DNA from 3 places in the Brevibacillus nitrificans genome. Region 3 is predicted to be linked to each of the others. Evidence: riboswitches for the same ligand, from Rfam matches in the RefSeq annotation. Region 3 holds a riboswitch; each other region holds the start of a gene.
The links. Region 3 has a riboswitch for thiamine pyrophosphate ahead of thiS (sulfur carrier protein ThiS). Riboswitches for the same ligand answer to the same signal wherever they lie in the genome.
Positions count from the first base shown of each region.

Region 1: another riboswitch for thiamine pyrophosphate. It lies ahead of thiO (glycine oxidase ThiO); the one in region 3 lies ahead of thiS (sulfur carrier protein ThiS).
Region 2: another riboswitch for thiamine pyrophosphate. It lies ahead of thiC (phosphomethylpyrimidine synthase ThiC); the one in region 3 lies ahead of thiS (sulfur carrier protein ThiS).

Region 1 is NZ_RHHU01000011.1:149,458-154,922, forward strand. Features, by position in the region: gene EDM59_RS18720 (LSm family protein) at 1-720, opposite strand, end outside; gene thiO (glycine oxidase ThiO) at 836-1,939, opposite strand; TPP riboswitch at 2,038-2,150, opposite strand; gene EDM59_RS31705 (excisionase family DNA-binding protein) at 2,221-2,466, opposite strand; partial or broken gene EDM59_RS18730 (glucose-6-phosphate isomerase) at 2,461-3,810, opposite strand; gene EDM59_RS18735 (efflux RND transporter periplasmic adaptor subunit) at 4,007-5,284, shown strand; gene EDM59_RS18740 (ABC transporter ATP-binding protein) at 5,318-5,465, shown strand, end outside.
Region 2 is NZ_RHHU01000003.1:149,854-155,318, reverse strand. Features, by position in the region: gene ku (non-homologous end joining protein Ku) at 1-304, shown strand, start outside; gene EDM59_RS02635 (cation diffusion facilitator family transporter) at 353-1,240, opposite strand; TPP riboswitch at 1,495-1,606, shown strand; gene thiC (phosphomethylpyrimidine synthase ThiC) at 1,758-3,518, shown strand; gene EDM59_RS30910 (hypothetical protein) at 3,543-3,713, shown strand; gene EDM59_RS02625 (glycosyl hydrolase family 18 protein) at 3,787-4,854, opposite strand; gene EDM59_RS02620 (polysaccharide deacetylase family protein) at 4,882-5,465, opposite strand, start outside.
Region 3 is NZ_RHHU01000003.1:505,851-511,315, reverse strand. Features, by position in the region: gene EDM59_RS04420 (ABC transporter ATP-binding protein) at 1-131, opposite strand, end outside; gene tenA (thiaminase II) at 125-796, opposite strand; gene EDM59_RS04410 (acetylornithine deacetylase) at 804-2,099, opposite strand; gene EDM59_RS04405 (thiazole synthase) at 2,092-2,862, opposite strand; gene thiS (sulfur carrier protein ThiS) at 2,868-3,071, opposite strand; TPP riboswitch at 3,320-3,430, opposite strand; gene kapB (kinase-associated lipoprotein KapB) at 3,478-3,855, opposite strand; gene EDM59_RS04390 (alanyl-tRNA editing protein) at 3,895-5,103, opposite strand; gene EDM59_RS04385 (DUF2203 domain-containing protein) at 5,210-5,465, shown strand, end outside.

The sequences.
Region 1 (5,465 bases), on a different contig from region 3:
CATTGGGTAGCAGGGCATCGGCTGCGGAAAAGGCGAGAAATAGGGATTGAGATAAGGATTTTGTCCGCCGAACGGGCTTACCTGGGTGGGATAGTTGTGATCAGCGTATGGACTTACTTGACTGAACGGCGGCGCGTTTTCCCCGTACGGATTGCTGCTGCTCCCGTATGGGCTGACCTGTCCATATGGATTAGCGCTGCTGCCAAACGGACCAAATTGCCCATACGGATTCATTTGACCGTAGGGATTCATTTGTCCATAAGGATTCATCTGTCCGTAGGGATTCATCTGTCCGTAGGGATTCATCTGCCCATAGGGATTGCTGCTGCTGCCAAACGGTCCGAACCCCTGAGACGGAGGATACCCGCCATGGAATGGACTTACATCACCGTACGGGTTGAAGCCGCCGCCGTATCCACCATAGGAGGTCCACTCTGGATAACCACCGCCAAAGTCGCCTCCCCATGGCTGCCTGCTGGCTACCTCTTCTACCTCCAGCTCATCTATCTCTGCTTCCGGATCCTCCACTTCGACATACACGTTTTGATCATCGAAATCCACGATCACGCCTTCGAATACTTGGCCGTCGATCGCTTCAATGCGCACCTTTTTCTCCAAATGCTCCTTGATTACGTTGTGCACATTATGGCGTATATCCTTAATCATGCTGACTGTCTGAAAGTCAACCTGATAAAGGTTTTTGTCATCCTCAGACTGCATGGAAACTCCTCCCCTTCTGGTGTTTCTTTATTACCATATACAAGAGCCCATGGGGAGGTGTACCGTTTTCCATACAAGACTAGCCCAATTTATCGAAAGGCAGCTCTAAAGTGGATCACGAAAGGAACCGACTGGGCAGGAAGGGCTCGAGCCCCTCTGACTGTCCGCTCTCCAGGTAATCGGCCATGCGTATCGCGGTGACTGGCGACAGCAGTATGCCGTTTCGAAAGTGTCCACCTGCAAGCGAGAGCCCCTCCCAGCCAGGCACAGGTCCGAGCAAAGGCTTGCCGTCTGCTGTCGCTGGACGAAGCCCTCCCCATGCCTCCAGAAACGCTGCCGCGTGCAGGGCAGGCACGTACGGCATGACGCCGTTCAGGACACTTGCCAGTCCAGCCAGCGTAACTTCCCGCTGAAAACCGCTTTCGTCCTCTGTGGCTCCGATGACGATCTTTCCGTCCTTCTTCGGTGTAATGTATCCCGATGTCCCGAAAATCACAGTACGCAAAGGAATGCCTACAGAGGACACGGCTGCGATCTGACCGCGTACCGGCCTCACCGGAATAGCCAAATCGAGCATTTCCAGCATGATCCCTGCCCACGCACCGGAAGCAACGATGGTATGATCTGCACGGATAGGTCCCGAGGTCGTCTCTACACCGATCACACGACCCGCTTTTACAGCGATCCCTTTGACCACACAACCAGACAAAAGCGCAACCCCCTGGATTTTGCAGGCAGTCACGAGGGATCGCAGCAACAGCCGATTGTTGATATGACCTTCTCCTGGCGAGTAAATGCCCGCCTGCACGCGATCTGTCAAAAGCGGCTCCACTACTAGAAGCTCTTTGGCGCCCATCCAGTGAACATCATACCCGGCTTCCTTTTGCCACAGATATTTGGCACGAAGCTGTTCACTCTCTGCATCGTCCATGGCAACGGTAACGAGGCCTTCCAGACTCAGCTGGACATCGCCAGCCGTATGCTCCTCCAGCTCCTGCGCCCACTGTGGATACAAGCGCAACGACTCCATCCCAAGCTCCACCATCGGGCCAGGCACAGAAAATTCTTTCAAGGGCGCCAGCATGCCCGCTGCTGCCGAGGATGCTTGCCCGCCCCATTCTCCCTGCTCTACCAGCGTGACGGCCATCCCCCGCCGAGACAGCTCATACGCCAGACTAAGCCCTATAATTCCTCCGCCGACTACCAGACAATCACTCATCTTTTTCTCTCCCTCTCTCCTGTCCATAGGCAAAAAGCCCACCGATTCCCTCACAGGAAAAGGTGGGCTCATACGCATACGACAAAAAGCCAAGCGCTGTTCGCTCGCAACCACTTCCCTGCGCCGGCATGATCCGGATCAGGTGCAATGGGTCGATGGTCGTCGCTGCCATCCTCTCAGCCCCGCATGAAGGACTCCCCAAGTTGCTTTCACGTTATGTCATTTTCTTTGACCAGTATAGACCTCTTTTTGCCGATCTGACAAGTAGGAAAACAGAATGATTAGTCCTCGTCCTTCACATCGTAGCTATCCGGGATCGGCTCGTGGAGAGCAGCTTCCTCCCACTCGCGCAATCTGCGCATTTCCTCCAAGTGGTGCTTGAACTGATCCTTGTTAATCAGATATTCATTGCCATCGTGGACGGCCCGAATCCGCCCTTCCTTGATCTTTTCCAAAATGAACGTCACCGGAAGCTCCAAATATTCAGCTGTTTCGGCAACGGTCAAGTACGTCTTGTTCTCTTTCAATCTAGCCTCCAGTTCCGCTTTCTGCCGTTCGTAGCCAGGCTTGCCCAGCAAGGCAAACATATTGGCTTTGTAAGCCTCCACCCCTGGCTGATCAAACGGATTGACGCCCAGCAAATAGCCGCTGATCCCGCACGCTTTTTCAAAAAAGTAGATCAGTCCGCCCAAATGATAGGCGTTTGCTTCTGGTATTTCCACCAAAAGATTCGGTACCCCGCCATCTACATGAGCCAGTACCGTTCCTTCGAAAGCCTTTTTATTGACAAACCCCATCTGCTTGCCCGAGAGGAAGTTCAATCCATCCACATCAGTGGGATCCTCCTGAACGGTCACATCGACAACGGGAGTTTTTACGGAAATGACGGTCTCAAACAACGTCCGCATGCCATCCTGTATGTACTGACCCATCGAGTGCAAATCGGTTGAAAACTCCGCCGAGGCAGGAAAGATCCCTTTCCCATCCTTGCCCTCTGATTCGCCAAAGAGCTGCTTCCACCATTCAGAGAAATAGCGGAATTGCGGCTCGTAGCTGACCAACAGCTCCACGGTCTTGCCCTTGCGATACAGGGCGTTGCGGATCGCGGCATACTGGTAGCACGGGTTTTCTTCCAAATCCTGCTTCAAGTACCGCGCACGGGCATCGGCTGCTCCCTGCATGAGTGCGTCCAGATTGGCTCCGCTCACCGCGATGGGAAGCAATCCGACTGCAGTCAGTACCGAATACCTGCCACCGATGTCATCAGGAATGACAAAGCTTTCGTAGCCTTGCTCATCCGCCAGTTTTTTGAGCGAACCACGCGCCCGATCGGTCGTGATGTAAATGCGCTTCTTCGACCCCTCCGGTCCGTACTTCTTGACCAGCCAGTCGCGAAGCAAGCGAAACGCGATCGCAGGCTCTGTAGTCGTGCCTGATTTGGAAATAACGTTGATCGACACGTCTTTGCCATCCAGGACGTCCAGCAAATGGGAGATGTAGACGGGACTAATATTGTTCCCGACAAAATAGATTTCCGGGGCGCGCCGCTTCGCCTTGGGCAGCAGATTGTAAAAGCTGTGTCCCAAAATGTCCAGTACCGCCTTTGCCCCCAAATAAGAACCACCGATTCCAATCACCAAAAGCACATCTGAATCAGACTGAATACGTGTTGCTGCTCTCTGAATCCGCTTGTATTCACCACGATCATACTGTTCGGGCAGATCCACCCACCCGAGAAAATCTCTGCCTGGTCCTGTCTTTTTGTGCAGCATCTCATGCGCTTGTCCAATCGCTGGAGCGAGCAGCTCCCATTCATGTGGCCTGACAAAAGCAAGAGCATTGGAGTAATCAAATCGGATCGCTTGGTTCATGGCTCCCCTCCCAGGAACGTTCTTCCTCCCTTATCTTATCACGCAAAATCCGCAGAAAGTACTTTCCGTCAAAACATAGCAAAATGTGACCAAAATATGAACGTTTCGTCACGTGTGTTACCTTTTTCTACAGATTCCGTACAAGTCTTCGGGTAACGAAATAACAGAAATGGAAAAAACCAAGGAGAAAATGATCATGAAAAAACGCTGGTGGATCATCGGTTCCGTGGCAGCCGTACTGGTTGTCGGAGTCGTCGGTTTCAACATGATGGGCTCCAAACAGGCAATGGGTCTGCCCGTAAACATCGGAGCTGCGACCAAATCAGCACTGGAAAGCCGGATTTTGACGTCGGGGGTCGTCACCGTAGAAGACAAGCAAAAGCTGTTTGTGAACGTCACAGGTACGTTGCGCGAATTTTCCGTCAAAGAAGGCGACAAGGTGAAAAAGGGCCAGGTCATCGGAAAAATCGATACGACCGATGTAGAGAGCCGCATCTTGGACCTGGAGGCCCAGCTCGAGCTGGCAAAAGCCAATCTGGCAAAGGTTCAGGCTGGCAGTGAACCGGAGGAAGTCGCACAAGAGCGTGAACGATTGTCGCAAGCACAGAGAGAGTACGATACTGCCAAGCGCGAATACGATCGCATCAGCCAGCTGCACACCTCAGGGGCTTCCACTTCCCAAGAGCTGGACAAAGCAAAATCCGCTGTGGATTCTGCCCTCTCGACCTTGAATGTCGCCAAGCAGCAGCTGGCGCTCAAACAAAAGGGGCCGCGCAAGGAAGAAATCGCCTCCCAAGAAGCACAAATCAACAAGCTGCTGGTAGAAAAAAGCCAGCTGGACAAAGAACGCGTCCAAAGCGTCGTCGTAGCACCTGCGGACGGGACGGTCATCGCCCGTGCAGTGGACAATGGCCAGTACGTCAGCAAAGGCACGGAAATCCTTACCCTCGCCAATCTGGATCATCTGTTGATCGAAGCCGATATCAACGAATCTGATGTGAACAAGCTCAAGCTTGGGCAGGCAGCCGTCATTGAGGGCACGACGCTGGGCAAGCAAAAGCTGAACGCAAAAGTCTCCCGCATCGCGCCGATCGCGACGACGACCCAAAGCAGCTCCGGTCAAGGCGAAAAGACGCGGGTCAAAGTGACACTTGCACCTACGTCCACGGAATTGTCTGCTTTAAAGCCTGGCTTCCATGTGGATATCAACATCACGGTCGAAAAAATCGAGAACGCCATGCAGGTTCCGATCGAGGCCGTTCAGCAGGATGCGGACGGAAGCACCTTTGTTTGGATCGCGGCAAACGGCATCGCGAAAAAGCAAAAAGTCGAAACCGGTATGGAAAACGAGCTTTTCTCGCATATCAAAAGCGGCCTGAACGGCGATGAGCAAATCATCCTAAGCCCTGTCGACGCCATGGCTGAAGGAACTCCAATCACACCGCTGACAGGATCTGAACAAATGGGCTTGTAACCACTTCAGGCAAGGAAAGGAGGTCAGCCGACTTTGTTACAGGTAGAAGGCTTGACGAAATCATATAAGACGGGAGATTCGACACTGCCCATCTTAAAAGGCGTATCCTTGCTGGTGGAAAAAGGAGAATTTGTCGCCATCATGGGGCCATCCGGTTCCGGGAAATCGACTTTTATGAACA
Region 2 (5,465 bases), 360 kb from region 3:
AGCGATGATCGAGAAAAAGCTCGAGGGACAGGAAATCGCGACCTCACCGGCCGTTCCTCGCACGAATGTCATCGACTTGATGCAGGCTCTAAAGGAAAGCCTCGAGGTTACCGCCAGCAATGGAGGAGGCCCCATTAAACTGGAGGCTGAGCCCACACCGGAAAAAGCGCAGCAAAAAACCGGGCGGAAACGAACAGCGACGAACACCAGGGAAGCCGCCACACCAATCAAACAGGCAGCCGGAGAAAGCCCAGCCCCTGGTTCGACTACGAAGACGTTGCGTCGGAAAAAAACGACGGTATGACTGCCATCTGCACAAAAAAACCTGTCCTCCTACGGACAGGTTTTTTGGCTATCTCTGTACGAGCTTTTGCTGCACGATCGGCTCAATGTGGATGTGAACGGTATTGATCTTGTGGACCTTTTTCATACGCTCCTCGATCTTCTCCGTAATGGAATGGCTCTCTACGACATTCAAGTCCGGATCGACGTGGATCACGACATCGACAAGCACACTGCTTCCCAAGTAACGGGCCTTAATGTCCCCGACGTCTTCAACCCCGGTAATCCCGGAGATTGTCTCGCGCAGTTGTTCCAGCAGATCCTGATCGAAGCCGTCCGTCAACCGGTGTGTACAGTCCCGGAAGATGTCCCAAGCCGTTTTCAGGATGATCAGCCCAACAACAAACGCCGCCAAAGGATCCAGCCAGTTCAGATGAAATTGGGCACCTGCTACACCGACGAATGTCCCAATGCTGACCAACGCGTCCGAGCGATTATCGGCGGCGGCCGCCATCAGCGCCTGGCTGTTCGTTCTCTCAGCCAATGACCGGTTGTAACGATAAACACCAAACATAATGACCGCTGTGAAAAGAGCTGTCCAGCCCGCCAGCATGCTAGGAGCGGAGTGATTCGGGTCGAGGAAGGTGGGAACCGCGTCCGTAACCACCTGGATCCCAACGAATAGCATAATAAATGATGCGACAAGTGCGGAAATCGTCTCTGCCCGGAAATGGCCATAGGGATGATCCTGGTCAGGTGGTTTGCGGGCAATTTTCAAGCCAATCAGTACCGCAATGGATGCCACGACATCGGTTGAGTTGTTCAACCCGTCAGCCATCAAAGCTTCGGAGCTAGCCATGACCGCAATCGCTATCTTTAAAACGGAGCAAAAAATATAGGCAAAAATACTGACCCACGCCCCGCGTTCCCCTTGTTTAATATTCGAATACACATCCACACGCCATCACCTCTAAAATCTCTGTTGTCGACTACATCGGATAGGAATAAGAAGAACAAGTACACTTGCTAGCTTTTTCCGAACTTCATCGTATCAGACGCACTTCGTGTGGGTCTACAGAAACAGTTTTAGTCCGAGTCACGACTATAGGGAGGGGGAAAATGTGTTGCGCAGCCGCAATCTTTTTTTCCCTGTTCACACTTGCGCAAGCATCCAAAAACAGGTATGCTGTCCTTGCAACCAAAAACCAAAATGAATAACAGCACGGGAGCTTGGGAGTTACCAGGCTGAGAGGATGGCTATTGTGCCATCGACCGTTGAACCTGAACTGGGTAATGCCAGCGGAGGAATTGTCATAAACGACACGATCAGATATCGTGTATCTTTAGGATACCCGTATCTTTTCTTCTCTCGCGTCTGGCGTCGCATGCACTCATGCGGCGCTTTTTCGTGGCGCAGGGATTCTTTCCGCCTCCCGGGTTCGCGCTGTTTGCAACCATGACAAGGAGGTTTTATTATGTCCAGAACCAGCAAATCCCCCTTCTCCATCTCCCCCGTATCCGCTTTTCCTGGAAGCCGCAAAATGTATTTGCAAGGCAGCACCCCTGACATTCTCGTTCCCATGAGGGAGATTTCCCAGCATCCCACAAAAGGGATCCACACAGAAACTCCCAATCCGCCCATCCCTGTCTATGACACCAGTGGTCCTTACACAGCTGATGATTATATTCCGGACATCCAAAAAGGACTCCCGCCGATCCGTGCCGCTTGGGTTCAATCCCGCCAGGATACGGAAGCTTATCAGGGACGTCCTCTGCCGCTATTGGACGACAGCTACAATCACGACAGCTCCCCCCGGGAGAAACAGCTGCCCCTGCGTGCTCGTCCGGGCCGTGTCGTCACACAGCTTCGATACGCGAAGGAAGGGATTGTAACACCCGAAATGGAGTTCGTGGCCCTTCGTGAAGGAGTCGATCCCGAGTTTGTCCGAGAAGAGATTGCCCACGGTCGTGCCATTCTTCCCGTCAACATCAATCACCCTGAAAGTGAACCCATGATCATCGGCCGCAGCTTTCATGTGAAGGTGAATGCAAACATCGGCACCTCCGCAGTCACTTCTTCCATCGGAGAGGAAGTGGAAAAAATGATTTGGGCAGTTCGCTGGGGTGCTGATACGATCATGGATCTGTCAACCGGCTCTCACATTCATACGACCCGTGAATGGATCATCCGCAACTGCCCGGTGCCAGTCGGCACGGTTCCGATCTATCAGGCACTGGAGAAGGTAAAGGGAAAGGCGGAGGATCTTACCTGGGAGATCTATCGGGATACCTTGATCGAACAGGCCGAGCAAGGGGTGGACTACTTTACGATCCACGCCGGGGCGCTGCTGCGCTATATCCCTCTTACTGCCAAGCGTGTAACCGGCATCGTTTCTCGAGGGGGCTCCATCCTCGCTGCCTGGTGCCTCGCTCACCATGAAGAGAATTTCCTCTATACGCACTTTGAAGAAATTTGCGAGATCTTGCAGGCATACGATATCGCTGTGTCCTTAGGAGACGGGCTGCGCCCAGGCTCCATCGCCGACGCGAATGACGAGGCGCAGTTTGCAGAGCTGGAAACCTTAGGAGAGCTGACTCGAATCGCATGGAAATACGATGTTCAAGTGATGATTGAAGGCCCCGGCCACGTCCCTATGCATCAAATCAAGGAGAACATGGAAAAGCAGCTGACGCTATGCCACGAAGCTCCCTTCTACACATTAGGGCCTTTGACGACAGATATAGCACCTGGCTATGACCACATCACATCAGCTATCGGCGCTGCCATGATCGGTTGGTTTGGTACAGCCATGCTGTGCTACGTCACCCCGAAAGAACATCTGGGGCTGCCAAACAAGGAGGACGTGCGAAACGGGCTGATCGCGTACAAAATCGCCGCCCACGCTGCTGATCTGGCGAAGGGACATCCGCGAGCCAAAGAGCGAGATGACGCCTTGTCCAAGGCCCGCTTTGAATTTCGCTGGGTCGATCAGTTCAACCTCTCTCTCGACCCTGAGCGTGCCAGGGAGTACCATGATGAGACGCTTCCCTTTGAGGGGGCGAAATCTGCTCATTTTTGCTCAATGTGCGGTCCCAAATTTTGCAGCATGAAAATTACGCAGGACATCCGGGCCTATGCGCAAGAAAAGCAACTGAAGGAGGAAAACGCACTGGAAATCGGGATGAAGGAAAAAGCCGAGCAGTTTCGCTCCCAAGGAAATCGGCTGTACACCTAGCACCCAAAAAGGAGGTACGTTTCTATGGATCAGGCTATCCAGCTCCGCGATGAAATCCAGCGTTTGCAGGAGCTCACCCGTGAGTACCAGCGTAAGCTCCTTGCTTTGCAAAAAAATTGTGCCCACCAGTTTCAGGAGACACCACTGTCCCGCACCTGCGTGAAGTGTCTTTTGACGGAGAGTCTCTACTATTAATAGGGAATAAAAAAGACAGCAAAAAGACCGAAGAGCAGCTCTCTTCGGTCTTATCGTTACCTTGCTTTGTCCATCACTCGTTCATAAACCGAACGCTTTTGCTTCCCAGCTCACCTAGCCGCCACAACGCGATGCTGCGATAGCCTTCACCGGATACGATCTCTGCCCATGTCTGGAGAGTGGTTTCATCCGCGTACCAGACCGTATGCTTTTGTTTGTTCTGGTCGACATACTGGAAGTGGATACTGCCGCTGGCGTTATCTCTTCGCGGCATTTCCAGACTGGATTTCGCGAGCTCGGCAGCCTGCTTTTCCGTGACAGCAGCAGCCTCTCCATTTTCAGCCCAGTCAAAGCCACCCGCTGACAAGGCAATCACTTTTTCGCCCGGAACCACCTTCATCCGAGTCGTAAGCTCCGTAATAAAGGAGCGGTCTGCCTTTGGTCCAGGATCGCTTTGCAAGCCGTGCAGATTGTAGGCCATCATAACATAGACCGGCCCCTCTGGCAGCGAAAGAGTTTCAATCGGCGTCCGTGGTTCCAGTACGATCCGCAGCGTTTTATCCTGCTCCTGCAGCCGCTGATAAAGCTCCTTGAAAAACGCTAGCAGATTTCCCCAATCCTTTTCCTCGATGCGCTCGTAGTCGATTTCTACCCCATGAAACTGATACTCTTCCACGGCTTTCATGATCTGGTCGATGTGCTTGCCCCGACTTTCCTCGGTCGCCATCAGCCTTGTGACAAGCGCTGGGTCCTTTTGAATATCGGTACCATCCTTGCGCTTCTGGTCATTGACGATCGTCAAATCGACATGCACGAGACTGCTTCTTCGCGAGATCTCTTGGACTTTTGGCAGTCCTTTTTGAAAGGATTCCGTGAAAAACAGGTTGTCCGCCTCATCAAAGTAAGCAGCAAACATTTGTACATTCGTCAGTCCATTTGTCATGCCCTGCAGATCATCCGCACCAGCCTTCCACTGCCAATCCACAACCCAGGCACTTTTCTTCAATGGCACCTCTGCCGCAGACACCGATTTCTCTGCATCGGATACGCCACCGATCCCACAGCCAGTCACAACCGCTGTGAATAGGCTCATATAAAGGAAGCGAACGATCCAAAGCTTCTTTCTAGCCAATCTTCTCAACTTGCCTGCGCCCCCTTCTCCACCCGATTAGAACGTTTCCATCACCCAGTCCACTGTGGTGGTAAAGGCGTCTTTCAATCTGTTAACCGCTTTTTCCATCCCTGTGTAAGAATTGCGGAACAAAATTTGCTCTTGGTCACTTGCGCCATTTTGTATCGAGGAAATCTTCACATCTGTAAAGACCCCATCGTAAATATCGTCTTGCTTGTTCTTTTCACTGTACGCGGACCCCAATGCTACTCCCCCGCTGGCAATCGCGCTGTCTATCGCTAGTTGATTGACTTTGACCGCATTGTCCACCGAAACGCTCAGCTTGTCCCCTTGGATCACGATATCCATCTGTCGTGTGTTTTGAATGTTGACGGGATATCCTTCGTCTTCTTCAGGAGCCCCCGCTTCCGTTTGCGATTTTGTATAGACCGTCGCTTTGTCGTACGCCAAATCCTCTGGCTGCCACAGCACTTCACTCAGCTTCGTGGAAAAAAGCTCTACAGGCTCCTGACCCGCTTTTTTCTGCTCGACGATCAATGTATTATCATGCAATGTCACACGAACAAACGAGCCTTTTTCTCGGTCATCACGAAGGTAGATCGACTGCTTCCCGACGACAT
Region 3 (5,465 bases):
CTTTTCCCAATCCCGCTTGGGCCGATCAGGCTGATAAACTCGCCTTTTGCCACGCGCAGGTCAAAATTTTGAAGAATAGGCTGGTCTCCGTACGCAAAACGGACACCGGAGAAGGCCACTTTGTCTAGCACGGCCAAAATTCCTTTCTGTACGCCATATCCCAGAACAAATATTCCATCTTGGACGTGGTCAGGAAATGCTCTTCCAAACGGGCGAGCTCTTTCTCATTTTTCCCCTCTGCCAGCTCGTTCATCACGCCAATCAGCCAGGTTGCCAGCTCCCCAAACTCTTCAGAGCTGTAAGTGCGCACCCACTCTCCGTACAGTTCGTGATCGAGCGCCCCCTCTATCTTTGCCAGCTTCTTGCCGATCTCCCAGTAGCCCCACATGCACGGAAGAAGAGAGCTGACCAATTCAGCCAGAGAGCCTTGGTGGGCGACTCTCAGCATGTAGCTGGTGTACGCGAGCATAACAAAAGATGGCTCTGTCGCTTCGAGCTCTGCGCGAGAGATCCCAAAACGCTCGGCGTACTGTCTGTGCAAATTCATCTCGCCGTTCAAGGTCGCTTCCTGCAAACCAGCAAACTTCGCACTGGTTTCCAGATCGTATGCTTTTGTGCTTGCAATCGCAAACATCTTGGCATAATCGATCAAATAGACATAGTCCTGCTTCATGTAATATTTAAATGATTCGACTGGCAGCATGCCGTCTCCCATTCCGGTGACGAAGGGGTGCTGATGAGTCTTCTCCCAGATCGGGGCTACGCTTTTCCAAAGACGATCCGTAAAAGTTGTCATGTGAGATTCACGCCTTTCCTTCCTTATCCGTATTGCACCAATCTGCGATAAACTGCGCCATGATTTGCGCAAACAAAACAAGCTGCTCGGGATCGATCGATTCATCCACCGCATGGGCATGGGAAAGCTCTCCCGGTCCGAACAGGACAGCTGGAATACCCGCGTGAGCAAACCAGCCCGCATCTGTCACGGTGACTGACATATCGACGGTCGGTGCCTGCTTGACCTGCTGTTCATAAGCAGATTGCAAGGCAGCCAATCCAGGATGATCATGATCCAGCTCGAGCGACGGGAAAATCTCACCGCGCTCCTCGATCATCGAACGCCCACCCCAGCGAAAAGTCGGCGGGTTGTCGCGAAGCCATACATCTGCTGCCGCTGCTCGCAGGACGTGATCCTCCACTTCCCGAATGATCTCCTCGTACGATTCATTGGGATAAAAATGAACCGTAATCCAAAGGGCGCATTGATCCGCGATAAAAGCCGCATGGCGACCGCCTTCGATGACAGCGGGATTAATCGTGTTGCTGCCAGCTGGAAAGCCCGGATACGCTTTCATGACTGCCCAGTGGCGCTCCAGATCCTGAAGCGATGCAATGACCTTCATCATCTTTTCGATTGCAGAGGCACCTTTCACTCTCCCGCCAGCATGGATCGTTTTTGCCCGCATCCCGTCGTGCAAGGTCGTCGGGCTTTCGATCGTAATCCAGCCCGTGATGACACCGCCCTGCCCTTGCATATGCAGGTCGCTTGTATCCACGACCACCGCGTAGTCAGCCTGATAGCCTCTCTCGATGGCAGCCAGCGTGCCCGCTTCACCGGCTTCTTCCCCGATGACCGACTGGAACAGCAGATCGCCCCTCAGCTCTACGCCGTGTTCGCGAAGCATTTTGATCGCAAATAGGCTGGCGGCTATACCACCTTTCATATCAGCTACTCCGCGTCCATACCAACGGCCGTCCTTTCCTTTCGTCAAAGCAAACGGCGGATACGTCCAGCCCGCATCATCTCCGACCTCTGCTACGTCGATATGCCCGTTTATGATCAAGCTGTTCGCAGTCGCGGACGCAGAACCTTTGAGCGTGCCCACCACATTGTCATCGCCAGGAAACACTGGCCAGCGATCGATTGCAAAGCCCAGCCCCTGCAATTCTTTCACAATCAAGCTCTGCGCCTGCTCACTATTTCGTGCAGGCGGGCTGACTGTCGGGTACGAAACCAGGTGGCCCAGCAGGTCAAACAACTCCTCTTGTCGACTGGCGATTGCCTCGACTGCTGCACGTACCCCGCTCACGCTACTCAATCATCCCTTCTGTTGGGCTGCTTGCCGAAGCGTAGCGTTTTTTCGCGATGCGTCCTGCCAAAAAGCCTTTTCGACCCGCTTCCACGCCCAGCTTCATCGCTTCTGCCATCAGCACCGGATTGTCTGCCAGCGCTACTGCGGTATTTAAAAGCACGCCATCCGCGCCAAGCTCCATGGCTTTTGCGCAATCCGCTGGCGCACCGATGCCCGCGTCGACGATGATTGGTACTTTTGCATCCTCGATAATGAAGCGCAGGTTGTTTTCATGCACGATCCCTTGACCGGAACCGATCGGAGAAGCTCCCGGCATCACTGCGTGAACGCCTGCTTCCTGCAAACGGCGCGCAAGAATCGGGTCATCGTTGGTGTAAGTCAAGACGATGAAGCCTTCCTCCACCAAAATTTTGGATGCCTCCAGTGTGCCGATTGGATCTGGCAGCAATGTTTTGGGATCGCCGATAACTTCGACCTTGATCATGTCGCACAAGCCAGATGCTTTCGCCAGGCGAGCGATACGCACAGCCTCTTCCGCCGTGTATGCCCCTGCTGTATTCGGCAGCAGCGTGAATTTTTTCAGGTCGAGCTGTTCCAAAAAGTTAGGCTCGTGTGGATTTTCCAAATTCAGTCGACGAATGGCAAAAGTGAGAATCTCTGCCTCTGATACCTCGACTGCCTTGCCTTGTGTTTCCAAATCAGCAAACTTACCCGTTCCCAAGAGCAAGCGGGAGCGAAACTCGTACGGTCCAATTTTCCATGTATCCATCAGGATCATCCTCCTCCAACAAAGTGAACGATTTCAATACGATCTCCATCCATAATCGGTGCTTCCTCATAGCGGGAGCGGTCGATGATTTCCCCGTTTTGCTCCACGACTACGATCTTCTCCTGCAGCTGATAGGACGCGAGCAGTGCGCGTACATTCTGGACATCATCAGCCAGCTCCACCTTTTTCCCATTCAGAACTACGACCATCGTATTCCTCCTATCCGTAAGAAATCCTCAATCGAGGCGTGTTCAAGGAGGAGCGACCGCGTTTTAGCGGAAAGTTTTCATGCGCTCCGGAATTCATAAACGGAAACGCTTATAAATTCCTTTACGTTAAAAAACGGCTCCTCCCGTCGCTGGAAATCATCCAGTCAAAACAGAAGAAGCCGTTTCCCTAATCATCACGCAGATAGTTTACAAAAAAAACCATCCGCCGTGGATGGTTTTGGTTCATAACGATTCGTTATACCTCTTCCTCCGCTGGCATGACCCAGTTCAGGTTCAACGGTCAGTAACACGTTCGTTACAATCTCAGCCAACTATGCTCGGCCCCCGCTTGGTAGTGTTCTTATTCATTTGTCGTGCTTTCGATTCTTACAGTATCACTCTATTTCTATTTTGTAAAGGTTTCCTTGTGCATCGCTTCCAGCTCCACCAGACAGCGCTGCGCCCACAGGGACATTTTCTTCAATTTCTCCATCTCTCGTTCCATCGCAATCCGCACCGATTCCTTGTAGTCAGGAATCGCTCCGTTATACCGCATCACGGCATTGCTTGGGCACATGAACTTTTCCTGGTACGACAGCGCTGGGCGTTGATGAAACAAAGGTACGTCGACCTCAAACGATGTATGCAAGTCACCCTGGGTCGGGAACTTGGTGACAGCCAGTACCTTTACGAGCAGCTTGGAATCATGGTTCTCGAGAACTTCCGTAATGTATTCCCCAGTCTTTTGCGTGACGCGTACGATATCACCCGGATTCCACATCATGGCGCGATCATCCTCCTCTGTTATTTCTTTCGTGATCTTTTAGGACAAAGCTGCCTTCAACAGCTGCTTTGCATGGTCAAGGACTTCGTGCACCGGTCGGTTTGGCTGACCGCCGCCTTGTGCCATAGCCGCATTCCCTCCGCCTTTTCCGTCGATCAAAGGCAGGGTATCCTTGATCAGCTGATTGACTGCCACGTCAACCTCTGCGCCACGGGCAAAGACAAGCTGCAGCTTTTCACCTGTCGCTGCCAGCAGGCACACAACGTCCGGAGCTTGTGCTACAGCTTGATGAGCAAATTGCTGCAGCTGCTGGATCGAGCGGTCGCTAAAGGCTATCTCCAAAAGCCGTACGCCTCCCAGCTGATCCGCTTGAGCGAGATACTGACGCACCTCCACTTCAAGCAGTTGACGCTCTTTTTCCAGCAAGCTTTGCTTCATTGTGTCACGCTCGGCGACCAGTCTTTCTGCTTGCGCTATAAGCTCAGCATCACTGGTCATGAGCAGCTTCGAGACCTCCCGCACCATGGCCTGTTTTCTCGTATAATCTCGCAAGGCTCGCCAGCCGCAAATAAATTCCAGCCGAATATTGCCCCGATGACGCTCCCATCCCAAAATTTTGATCATGCCCACTTCACCGGTATGTGCAGGGTGTGTCCCCCCACATGGATTGTAATCAAAATCGGGAATGATCACGACACGGATGTTTTCAGTAACGGTCGGCTGCTTTTTCAGCGGCAATGTCGCCAGCTCTTCGTCGTCTACAAAACGGGCGGAAATCGGCCGATTTTCCAGAACAATCTGGTTGGCACGCTGCTCGACTGCTTCCCATACCTCTGGGGTCAGCTCATCGAGTCTTACATCGATCGTGACTCGTTCTTTTCCCAAATGAAAAGCAACGGTCTCCGCTCCCACTACCTCCAGGAAAGATGCCGACAAAATGTGCTGACCGGCATGCTGCTGCATATGGTCAAATCGACGTTCCCAGTCGATGCTGCCTTCGAGCTGCACCATTTCTTCCGGGATGGGGGATGCTAAGCGATGACGGACTTCTCCGTCTACTTCCTCTACATCGATGACACGCGTTTCACCAAGATGACCATGATCGGATGGCTGTCCACCACCAGTCGGATAAAAAGCAGTCTGACTCAATACCACATAGGGCGTGCCGTTTTCTTCCACGCCTCGCTTCGTTACTTCAGCCGTAAATGTTTTCACATAGGCATCCTGGTAATACAGTCTGTCCTTCATTTTCCCTGACTCCTTACCGCAAGAAGCAAAAACACATTTGCGCTGCTTCCGCCATTTTCTCCCGTACGGGGTTGCTAGTATAATAGATAAGTAGGAGGTGTTTCTTTTGTCCAAAAAGTATTTTACTCCCGAGGAAGCCAATGAACTGCTGCCCTATGTACGCGCAGAGCTTTCCTTTATGCAGGAAGCCAAACGCACTTTCTATAAGCTCTATCAACAGCGCGAAGAAGTGAAAAAGCTTTTGCCCGTGGATGAGAGCGAGCTCTTTGCCGTTGAATGCCGCCTGGAATTTATGGAAATGGAAGCCAAGATGCGTATCACACGTCTTCTAGAAAAAGGCGTTCAAGTGAAAGATGTCGATA